One region of the Bradyrhizobium sp. LTSPM299 genome, then DNA from elsewhere that is predicted to be linked to it. Evidence: predicted binding sites of a transcription regulator. Region 1 holds the regulator's gene; each other region holds the start of a gene.
What was found. The regulator LexA, encoded in region 1, represses DNA repair genes until DNA is damaged. The targets are predictions, from matches to a motif close to TGTTCNNNNTGTGTTCNG.
Positions count from the first base shown of each region.

Region 1 (3,279 bases):
GAAGACTCGGACTTTGAGGAGCTTTGCCCGTGGCCCTGATGCCGGTTGCCGATGCCCTCGCCGCCATCCTCGCGGGCGCCGACCCGCTGCCCGAGGAGATGGTGGCGCTCGATGCCGCCTATCACCGCACGCTGGCGCGCGATATCGCGGCGCGGCGCACCCAGCCGCCGCAGCCGATGTCGGCGATGGACGGCTATGCGGTGCGCGCAGCCGATGCGGCCAACCTGTCGGCCCGGCTCAAGGTGATCGGCGAGGTCGCGGCCGGCCGGCCGTTCGCGCGGACGGTCGGCGCCGGCGAAGCGGTGCGGATTTTTACCGGCGGCGTGATCCCCGACGGCGCCGACGCGATCATCATCCAGGAAGACACCCGCACCGACGGCGACCACATCACCATCACCGAGGCGGCCGCCAAAGGACGACATATCCGCGCGGCCGGCGTGGATTTCCACGAGGGCGATGTGCTGCTGGCAGGCGGCAGTCTGCTGGCCGACCGCGCGCTGTCGCTTGCGGCTGCGATGAACTATCCGGAGCTGCCGGTGTGCCGCCGTCCGAAGGTGGCGGTGCTGGCGACCGGCGATGAACTCGTAATGCCCGGCTCCCGCCCCGGCCCCGGCCAGATCGTCTATTCCAACGGCTATGCGCTGCGGGCGCTGGCCCGCGCCGAGGGTGCCGAGACCGTCGATCTCGGAATCGCGGCCGACACTGTGGCGTCGACGACCGCGGGGATCCGCCGCGCGCGTGACGTCGGGGCCGACATCCTGATCACCACCGGCGGCGCCTCGGTCGGCGACCACGACCTGGTCAAGCAGTCGCTGGAGGCCGAGGGCGTCAATATGGCGTTCTGGCGGATCGCGATGCGGCCGGGCAAACCGATGATGCACGGGCGTCTCGGGGGAATGCGGGTGATCGGCCTGCCCGGCAATCCAGTGTCGTCCTATGTGTGCGCCTTCCTGTTTCTGGTGCCGCTGATTCGCAGCCTGTGCGGCCGCAAGACGGTTCATCATGTCCGCGAGCGCGCCCTGCTCGGCCGCGATCTCGCCGCCAACGACCAGCGCGAGGATTATCTGCGCGCGCGGCTCGAGCAGCGCGACAACGGCACGCTGATCGCAACGCCGGTCACGCAGCAGGACAGTTCGCTGTTGGGAAATCTCGCTGCGGCACGGGCACTTCTGATCCGCCCGCCGTTCGCGCCGGCCGCCGCCAAGGGCGCGGCGTGCGAGATCCTGACCATGCCGGAGTGAGGCCTTCGCGGTAGCCGCGCATCGGGAGTGCCAGTTACGTTCACCTGAAATTAAGTGGTTGCGGAACACATATCGAACATATAGTGTCCGTTCATGATTTGTTTCGAGTACTGGTGTCACCAAATGGGAGTCCGTCTCGGAGTTTCGCGCTCCCGAGGTCCGGCTTTCTTCTGAAGTCTCGGAATCGAACGACGCTACCAACCGGGGGAATGCTCGAGATGCTCACGCGCAAACAGTACGAACTTCTGCGTTTCATCAACGAACGTCTGAAAGAGGCCGGCGTGCCGCCCTCCTTCGACGAGATGAAGGACGCGCTCGACCTGCGCTCGAAATCCGGTATCCACCGCCTCATCACGGCCCTGGAAGAGCGCGGCTTCATCCGCCGCCTGCCCAACCGCGCCCGCGCGATCGAGGTGATCAAGCTTCCCGAGCTCTCCGGCGGCGGCGGCAATGGCCGGCGTGGCTTCACGCCAAGCGTCATCGAGGGCACGCTCGGCAAACGCTCGACCGCGCCGATGACGGCCGAGGAGGACGGCAACCGCCCGGTCGCAGTCCCCGTGATGGGCCGGATCGCGGCCGGTACCCCGATCGAGGCGCTGCAGACCCGCAGCCACACCATCAGCGTCCCGCCCGACATGCTCGGCTCCGGGGAGCACTACGCGCTGGAAGTGCGCGGCGACTCGATGGTCGAAGCCGGCATTCTCGACGGCGACATGGCGTTGATCCAGCGCAACGACACCGCCAACACCGGCGATATCGTGGTGGCGCTGATCGACGAAGAGGAAGCCACCCTGAAGCGCTTCCGCCGCCGCGGCGCCTCGATCGCGCTCGAGCCGGCCAACACCGCCTATGAAGTGCGCATCCTGCCGCCGAACCGGGTGCGGATCCAGGGCAAGCTGATCGGGCTCTATCGCAAGTACTGAGGCAGCAAACGCGCTGTAGCGCGTTTGTGATCGGAGTGCTCCACGGTCAGTCGTACAATCGCCCAGAAACGGGAAGAAGATCGTACGCTATCGTCCACTCTGGTAGAGGCCCTATGCCTCAAGGAGAGGCACGGGTCGCTACCTCGAAATGAGGAGCCATCCGATGTGTGACTATAGTCTGCACGCCGTGGCATCGCGCCCCGCCGTCGTCGGAGAGACGCTGATCACCACGACCTTCCGCGGCACGTCGACCCGCGGCTTTGCTTCGGAGCATGATCCCGCCGTTGCGGTGTGCATGCGTCCGGGCACCGAGCTCGCCTTCGCCGAGAACGTCCGCTACGACGGCCGCTGGCTCTGGACCCGGACGATCGGCTACCGCGTCGGCGTGTTCAACGAGGTCGAGCCCGACGTTCCCGATCGCCATCATGATGCGGTCGAATTCCCCGACGGCAACCGCTTGCTGGTGACCCAGCTCTGCGAAGGCCAGCGCGTCACCGTGCTGCAGCTGCCGGCGGTCGCGTCGACCGTCGAGCGCGAGCCCAAGGTCGTGGAGCGGCGGCCCTCCGTATTCGCGTCGCTGTTTTTGGGTTGAGACCATCATCGCCGCGGGATGAGCCTCCGCGCGGCGGGTGACCAAAGTCATTTCCAGCGACCCCGGACTTAGCGTTCCGGGGCGCATTTGTGGATTTGCGTCCAATGGCGCCTTGGCGCATCATCACGGTCCGACAAGGACACGCGCGGTGGTCGACAAGGTCACTTGGCAAAAGGCTGGACGCGTCACGGAGCCGGGCCGCTACATGTTCCGGTTCGGCTGGCTGACGGTGACGGCCGCCGACCTGAAGGTCTGGGAGCAGTTTCCCCAGGCCGCCTTCACCCTCGTCAAGATACCCGACGCTGATCCCGACGCGGCCGAGTACCACCTCGGTTTGTTCGAGCTGCCGACCGGGCCTTCGTCCTAACCCGACTAATCGTATGGGCAGCAGCCCAACTCGAGCAGCTAATCCTGCAAGGCATGTCGCGCGCCTGATAGGCGCGCCAATCCACCATCCAACTTCGAATCCCGGCTCGCTCCGCGAGATCGGCGACCTGTGCCCGTGCTCGGGCTTCCAACCATC
Region 1 covers NZ_JYMU01000031.1:63,395-66,673, reverse strand. Annotated here, with positions in the region: gene UP10_RS17830 (HAD family hydrolase) at 1-2, shown strand, start outside; gene UP10_RS17825 (molybdopterin molybdotransferase MoeA) at 30-1,241, shown strand; gene lexA (transcriptional repressor LexA) at 1,460-2,164, shown strand; gene UP10_RS17815 (hypothetical protein) at 2,328-2,756, shown strand; gene UP10_RS17810 (hypothetical protein) at 2,905-3,123, shown strand.

Region 2 (3,279 bases), 130 kb from region 1:
CCCCGGCGACAGTGGCCAAGGCACCGGTGCCGCCGGCCGTCGCTCCAGCGATCAACTGGAGCGGGTTCTACGTCGGTGTTCAGGGTGGCGGCGGCTGGGGACCAGCAAAGAAACCTTCCGCGGCGCGCCGAACGATCCGACCTTCGTCGGGACCCAGACCTACGACACTAGCGGCGGCTTCGTCGGCGGCGTGATCGGTACCAATTGGCAGGCCGGTCCCGCGGTGTTTGGCCTCGAGGGTGACTACCACTGGTCCGGCATCAATGGCCGCTCAGCGGTCATCAATGTCGGGCCTCCGAGCTTGCTCGACACCTACTACACGGCGTTGCGCAGTTTCGGCGACATCAAGGGCCGTCTCGGCTATGCCGACGGTCCCGCGCTGTGGTTCGTCAGCGGCGGCGCCGCGGTTGGCGACATCCAGCACCGTTACAGTGCCGGGCTCGTGCCTCCGTCGGTTTCCGCCAGCGAGACACGCTGGGGTTGGACCGTCGGCGCCGGCGTCGAATACATGTTCGCACCGAACTGGTCGGCCAAGGTCGAGTACAACTACCTCGATCTCGGCAAGGGCTCGATCCAATACACATCGGCGACCGCCGACCGCTCGGACTGGAACGACACCTTCCACACCGTCAAGGCGGGCCTCAACTATCACTTCAGCTGGGGCGGCCCGGTTGTCGCGAAGTACTGATTGCGTGGGCTGATCCACCCGCAAAAGGCCGGCCTCGCGCCGGCCATTTTTGTTGCCCAAAAGCACTACCCAGGTGCCTCGAACTGCACGTTTACCGTGCATTGTTGCGCTGCGGTTACACCATTTCCAGTCTTGTCCGTATAGACACGCATCAACGTCAGGCAACACGGCCGACGCTCCCCTCCAAAGGCCCTCCAAAGTCTTGGAGGGAAACCACAAAACGGGACTGGGAATTTTTGAAATGAGGAATGTTCTGCTGGCATCGGCCGGCTTGCTCGTTCTGAGCGCGTTTGCACCCGCCATGGCTGCCGATATGGCGGCCCGGGCTCCCTACGTGAAGGCGCCGCCGCTGGCCGCCGTCTACAACTGGACCGGCTTCTACGTCGGCGGCTTCGGCGGCTATGCCAGCGAAGACTCCGGCACGCCGAAGATGAGCGGCGGCTTCGGCGGCGGCACCGTCGGCTACAACTGGCAGGCCGGCAACATCGTGTACGGTCTTGAGGCCGACGCCGGTGGGGCTGACGTCAGCGCTTCGGTTACGGCGCTGGGCATCACCGCGAAGAGCAAGACCGACGCGCTCGGTACCGTTCGCGGCCGCATCGGCTTCGCTGTCGACCAGGTGCTGTTCTACGGCACCGGCGGCTACGCCTGGATCGACAACAAGATCAGTCTCAGCGCACTCGGCGTGACCGTGTCACAGAGCAACTTCCACTCCGGCTGGACCGTCGGCGCGGGCATCGAGGCGTTCTTCGCCCCGCAGTGGTCGGTCAAGGGCGAGTACCTCTATCGCGACCTCGGCAGCGAGACCTACTTCGGCATTCCCTCCGGCGACCTCAAGCTGCACAGCGTCCAGGTCGGCGTGAACTATCACTTTGGCGGCCCGATCGTTGCCAAGTACTGAGTGAAGGACTGATAGCTCACGATCACATCGTGACGAAAAGGCCGGCCTCGCGCCGGCCTTTTTGCTTTGTGGGAACCCTTGCTGCTGACGGCTGCTGCCAACAGGCAAACTATCCGTTGATGGACCCAACTCGGCACTGGAAATCCCTGGCCGTTCTTCCTACGTTCCAGCCTTCACAGCATCGGCGCAGGGTCCCGGCATCACCGGCGATGCGCGCCCCAAAAAGGCGCACGCGTCACGCGCCCGGAAATTGCCGCTATGGATGAAGTGCTCAAGTCGAAGCGCCCGCAGAACGGCTCCTCATCGCGCGCCATCACGATCCGTGGCGCGCGCGAGCACAATCTGAAAAACGTCGACGTCGAAATTCCGCGCGACAAGCTCGTCGTGTTCACCGGCCTGTCCGGCTCCGGCAAATCCTCGCTCGCCTTCGACACCATCTATGCCGAGGGCCAGCGCCGCTACGTCGAGTCGCTCTCCGCCTATGCGCGCCAATTTTTAGAGATGATGCAGAAGCCCGACGTCGACCAGATTGACGGCCTGTCGCCGGCGATCTCGATCGAGCAGAAGACGACGTCGAAGAACCCGCGCTCCACGGTCGGCACCGTCACCGAGATCTACGATTACATGCGCCTGCTCTGGGCCCGCGTCGGCGTGCCCTATTCGCCGGCCACAGGGCTGCCGATCGAGAGCCAGATCGTCTCGCAGATGGTCGACCGAGTGCTCAATCTGCCCGAGGGCACCCGGCTCTATCTGCTGGCGCCGGTCGTGCGCGGCCGCAAAGGCGAGTACAAGAAGGAGCTCGCCGAATACCTCAAGAAGGGCTTTCAGCGCGTCAAGATCGACGGCACCTTCCACGAACTCGCGGAGGCGCCGACGCTGGACAAGAAATTCCCGCACGACATCGACGTCGTGGTCGACCGCATCGTGGTGCGCCCCGACCTCTCCCAGCGCCTCGCCGAAAGCTTTGAGACCGCGCTGAAGCTCGCCGAAGGCCTGGCCGTGATCGAATATGCCGACGCGCCGGCGGGTGCTGCGGACGAGAAGAAATCCGACAAGAAGACCGCAAAGATCCACGACAAGAGCGGGCCCGAGCGCATCCTGTTCTCGGAAAAATTCGCCTGCCCGGTCTCCGGCTTCACCATCCCCGAGATCGAGCCGCGGCTGTTTTCGTTCAACAACCCCTATGGCGCCTGCCCGGCCTGCGGCGGCCTCGGCGTCGAGCAGCATATCGACGAGGACCTCGTCATCCCCGACAAGGAGCTGACCTTGCGCAAGGGCGCGATCGCGCCCTGGGCGAAATCATCGTCGCCCTATTACATCCAGACCCTGACCGCGCTCGGCAAGCACTACAAGTTCGCGCTCGACACCAAGTGGAAGGATTTGCCGAAGAAGACGCAGGCAGCGCTGCTGCACGGCTCCGGCGAGGACGAGATCAAGTTCTCCTATGAAGACGGAGTCCGCTCCTACGACACCAAAAAACCGTTCGAGGGCGTCGTCACCAACATCAACCGCCGCTACCGCGAGACCGAGAGCGAATGGGCGCGCGAGGAGCTGGCGAAGTATTTCTCCGACGTGCCGTGCGAGGGCTGCCTCGGCTACCGGCTCAAGCCGGAGGCGCTCTGCGTCAAGATCGGGGCCAAGCATATCGGCGAGATCTCGGAGCTCTCGGTCCGGCGCGCCGGCGAATGGT
Region 2 covers NZ_JYMU01000031.1:194,575-197,853, reverse strand. Annotated here, with positions in the region: partial or broken gene UP10_RS18435 (outer membrane protein) at 1-688, shown strand, start outside; gene UP10_RS18430 (outer membrane protein) at 930-1,589, shown strand; gene uvrA (excinuclease ABC subunit UvrA) at 1,848-3,279, shown strand, end outside.
Region 2: the regulator LexA is predicted to act here: its motif matches at 1,741-1,758, upstream of uvrA (excinuclease ABC subunit UvrA).

Region 3 (3,279 bases), on a different contig from region 1:
GGACAATTCGAACAGCGGCCCGAGCAGCTTTTCGATATGCGTTTTGAGCCAGAGGTCGAGCCGGGTCTGCACAGCCTCGCGCGGTGCGCCGCTGAGCCGCTCGTCGGAAATGATCCGCAGCCGCGGATGCAGCGCGTCCTCGGCCGCGACCAGCTTGGCCACCGCGTCGCCGGTCCAGCGGATGGTGCCGTCGGAGGTCAGCACGAACTGGTCGTCCGCGCCGGCGCTCAATTTCTCGGCACGCGCGTCGATCTCTTTCGCCAGAACCTGCTGGGCTGCGGCCTGCAGCGCCTTGGCGTCTGAGCCCGCTTCGGCCGCATCTGGTGCAAAGGTGAAACCGTCGAGGCGGCCAATGGCATGGCCTTCCACGATCACTTCGCCGGTCTTGCCAATTTCCGTATTCAAAACTGAGTTCTCCCGCAGGCGGCGCATCAATACACTGGTCCGCCTGTCAACGAAACGCTCCGTGAGCCGTTCATGCAGCGCATCGGATAATTTATTTTCGAGCTCCCGCGTGGTCCCCTGCCAGTGATCCGGGTCGGACAGCCAGTCCGGCCGGTTGGCGACGAAGGTCCAGGTCCGGATCTGCGCGATCCGGCCCGACAGCGTGTCGATATCACCGTCGGTGCGGTTGGCCTGGTCGATCTGGGCGGCAAACCACGCGCCGGGGATACGCCCCTTTTGCATTAGGAAGCCATAGAGCGTGGTCACGAGTTCGGCATGGGCGGCCGGTGCCAGTTTTCGATAGTCCGGAACCTGGCAGGCCTCCCACAGCCGCTCCACGGCGGCTTTGCCATGCGCCATATCGCGCACATCGCCGTCGCGCGCGACGTGGTCGAGCACGCGCTGGTCCTCCGCAGGCTGCGCCCGCGTCAGCGCCTCATGGCCCGGCGGCAGCGCCAGCGACACCTGCAGCGCCCCGAGCGAGGCGAAATCGAGTTTTGCATTCCGCCATTGCAGCATTTTCACGCTGTCGAAGGTGTGGTTCTGCAGCGCGTTGACCAGCTCCGGCTCGAACGGCGCACAGCGGCCGGTGGTGCCGAAGGTGCCGTTGCGGGTGGCGCGGCCTGCTCTGCCTGCAATTTGCGCAAACTCCGACGGCGTCAGGCGGCGGAACTGATAGCCGTCATATTTGCGGTCGGAGGCGAAGGCGACGTGATCGACGTCGAGATTGAGGCCCATGCCGACAGCGTCGGTGGCGACGAGATAATCGACGTCGCCGTTCTGGAACATCTCGACCTGCGCATTGCGTGTGCGCGGCGAGAGCGAGCCCAGCACCACCGCCGCACCGCCATGCTGGCGGCGGATCAGCTCGGCGATCGCGTAGACTTCGTCCGCAGAGAACGCGACGATCGCGGTCCTGCGCGGTTGCCGCGTGATCTTGCGGTCGCCGGCGAATTCGAGCTGCGACAGGCGCGGCCGCGTGACAACAGAGGCGCCCGGCAGCAGCCGTTCGATGATGGGGCGCATCGTCGCAGCCCCCAGCAGCAGCGTCTCGTCGCGGCCGCGGCGGTTGAGGATGCGGTCGGTGAAGACGTGGCCACGTTCGAGATCGGCGGCGATCTGGATCTCGTCGACCGCGAGGAACGAGACGTCGAGATCGCGCGGCATCGCCTCCACAGTCGAAACCCAGAAACGCGGCGCCTTCGGCTTGATCTTCTCCTCGCCGGTGATCAGCGCGACATTTTCGACGCCGACGCGCGCGACGGCCTTGTTGTAGACCTCGCGCGCGAGCAGCCGCAGCGGCAGGCCGATCAGGCCCGACGAATGCGCCAGCATCCGCTCGATCGCCAGATGCGTCTTGCCGGTGTTGGTCGGCCCAAGCACGGCAGTGACGCCGGCGCCAGGTGCGCGGTCATGTCCGAACGAATGTGAGAAAGCCATATTTTACAGGTGTTTCTTTTATGGGCCGGCGCTTTCAGCCGTCATTGCGAGCGACAGCGAAGCAATCCATCGCGCGGCATACCGGGAGATATGGATTGCTTCGTCGCTTCGCTCCTCGCAATGACGAGAAAACCTTGAGCTGATCGATGGTGGGCATCATCTGCGCCAAATTTGTCCCATTACGCGACGCTCTCTGCGCCGGATTTAAACATCGGAACGAGTCCGGAACGAATCGCGGCCGAATCGGTGACTCCGTTTCAAGTCTGTTCCGTTCGCCGCAACATCTCGCGTGGACTCCAATGCGGCGGCACTAGATCAAGTTTACGAGGGCTCCACAAGCGGCTGATACGGGTGCCATTTTGTTAAATTCCAGATGCGAGCGAGTCGAATCAGAAGCGGGCAAGAGTCAACTGGATTCCGGTGGTCTCGTTGCACGCAAGCGAAGCGCCTCCGAAGTACCCTCTCCCCTTGTGGGAGAGGGTGGATTCGATGCGGAAGCATCGAAGCCGGGTGAGGGGTCTGCCTCCGCGGAGAGAACCCCTCATCCGGCGCTTCGCGCCACCTTCTCCCACAAGGGGAGAAGGGAAGATCCCCTACTGCGTCTTCGCCACACGCGGAGGGGCGGCCGTGGTCACGAACGAGGTCGCTTCCAGCATCGCGGGACCCAGCGGGGTCGGGATCATCATGCGGAACGGCACCAGGATGCGGGTGCCGGCGATCGGCACGAAGGCGATCTCTATGTTGCGCTGGGCGGCGAGGTATTTGATGACCGGGCGATCCGGGATGTAGCCCGCAACAGGCACGAAATAGATCGCGCAGACCAGCGCCGGGCCGTGATAGCCGTGCTCGGCCTTGACGGTCTCGACCCGCTTGAAATCGAGCCTGAGATCGTAGCGCATGCGCCCGTCGAACACGCCGGCGCCGGTGCGGCAGACATCCGGGCTCATCAGGTCGGCATTGCCGGGGGCGCGCAGCATCGAGCCGGTCATCGGGTCGAACACGCCCTTCTTCTGCGCTTCGGTGACCGGGATGCGGTCGGCATCGACCGGCGGTTCCGGCTCGATCGCGAAATCCTTGATGTTGCCGTTGGCCAGCACCATCCGGATGGTTTCTGATTTCTTCGAAGTGGTGGTGGTCGCGGTGTAGGCGGTGGCGGCCAGCGCGCCGTTGACGACGCGCCCCTGCGAGGCCCCCGTGCCGGTGCCGCCGGAAAACGCCTTCAGAAGCCCGGCGGTGCCGCCCTGGGCCGAGGCCGAGAACGTCTCGTCGCCGATTTCGATGGCCCAGGCGCCCTTGCCGACCGGGATACCGGCGAGCGTCGCCTCATACTGGGCGTCGAGCCGCCCCTGGGCGCTCGCATGGTGCGCGCCGAACAGCAAGAAAGCGCCGGCGCAA
Region 3 covers NZ_JYMU01000018.1:81,965-85,243, forward strand. Annotated here, with positions in the region: gene UP10_RS12625 (helicase-related protein) at 1-1,884, opposite strand, end outside; gene UP10_RS12630 (DUF3108 domain-containing protein) at 2,478-3,279, opposite strand, start outside.
Region 3: the regulator LexA is predicted to act here: its motif matches at 2,097-2,114, upstream of UP10_RS12625 (helicase-related protein).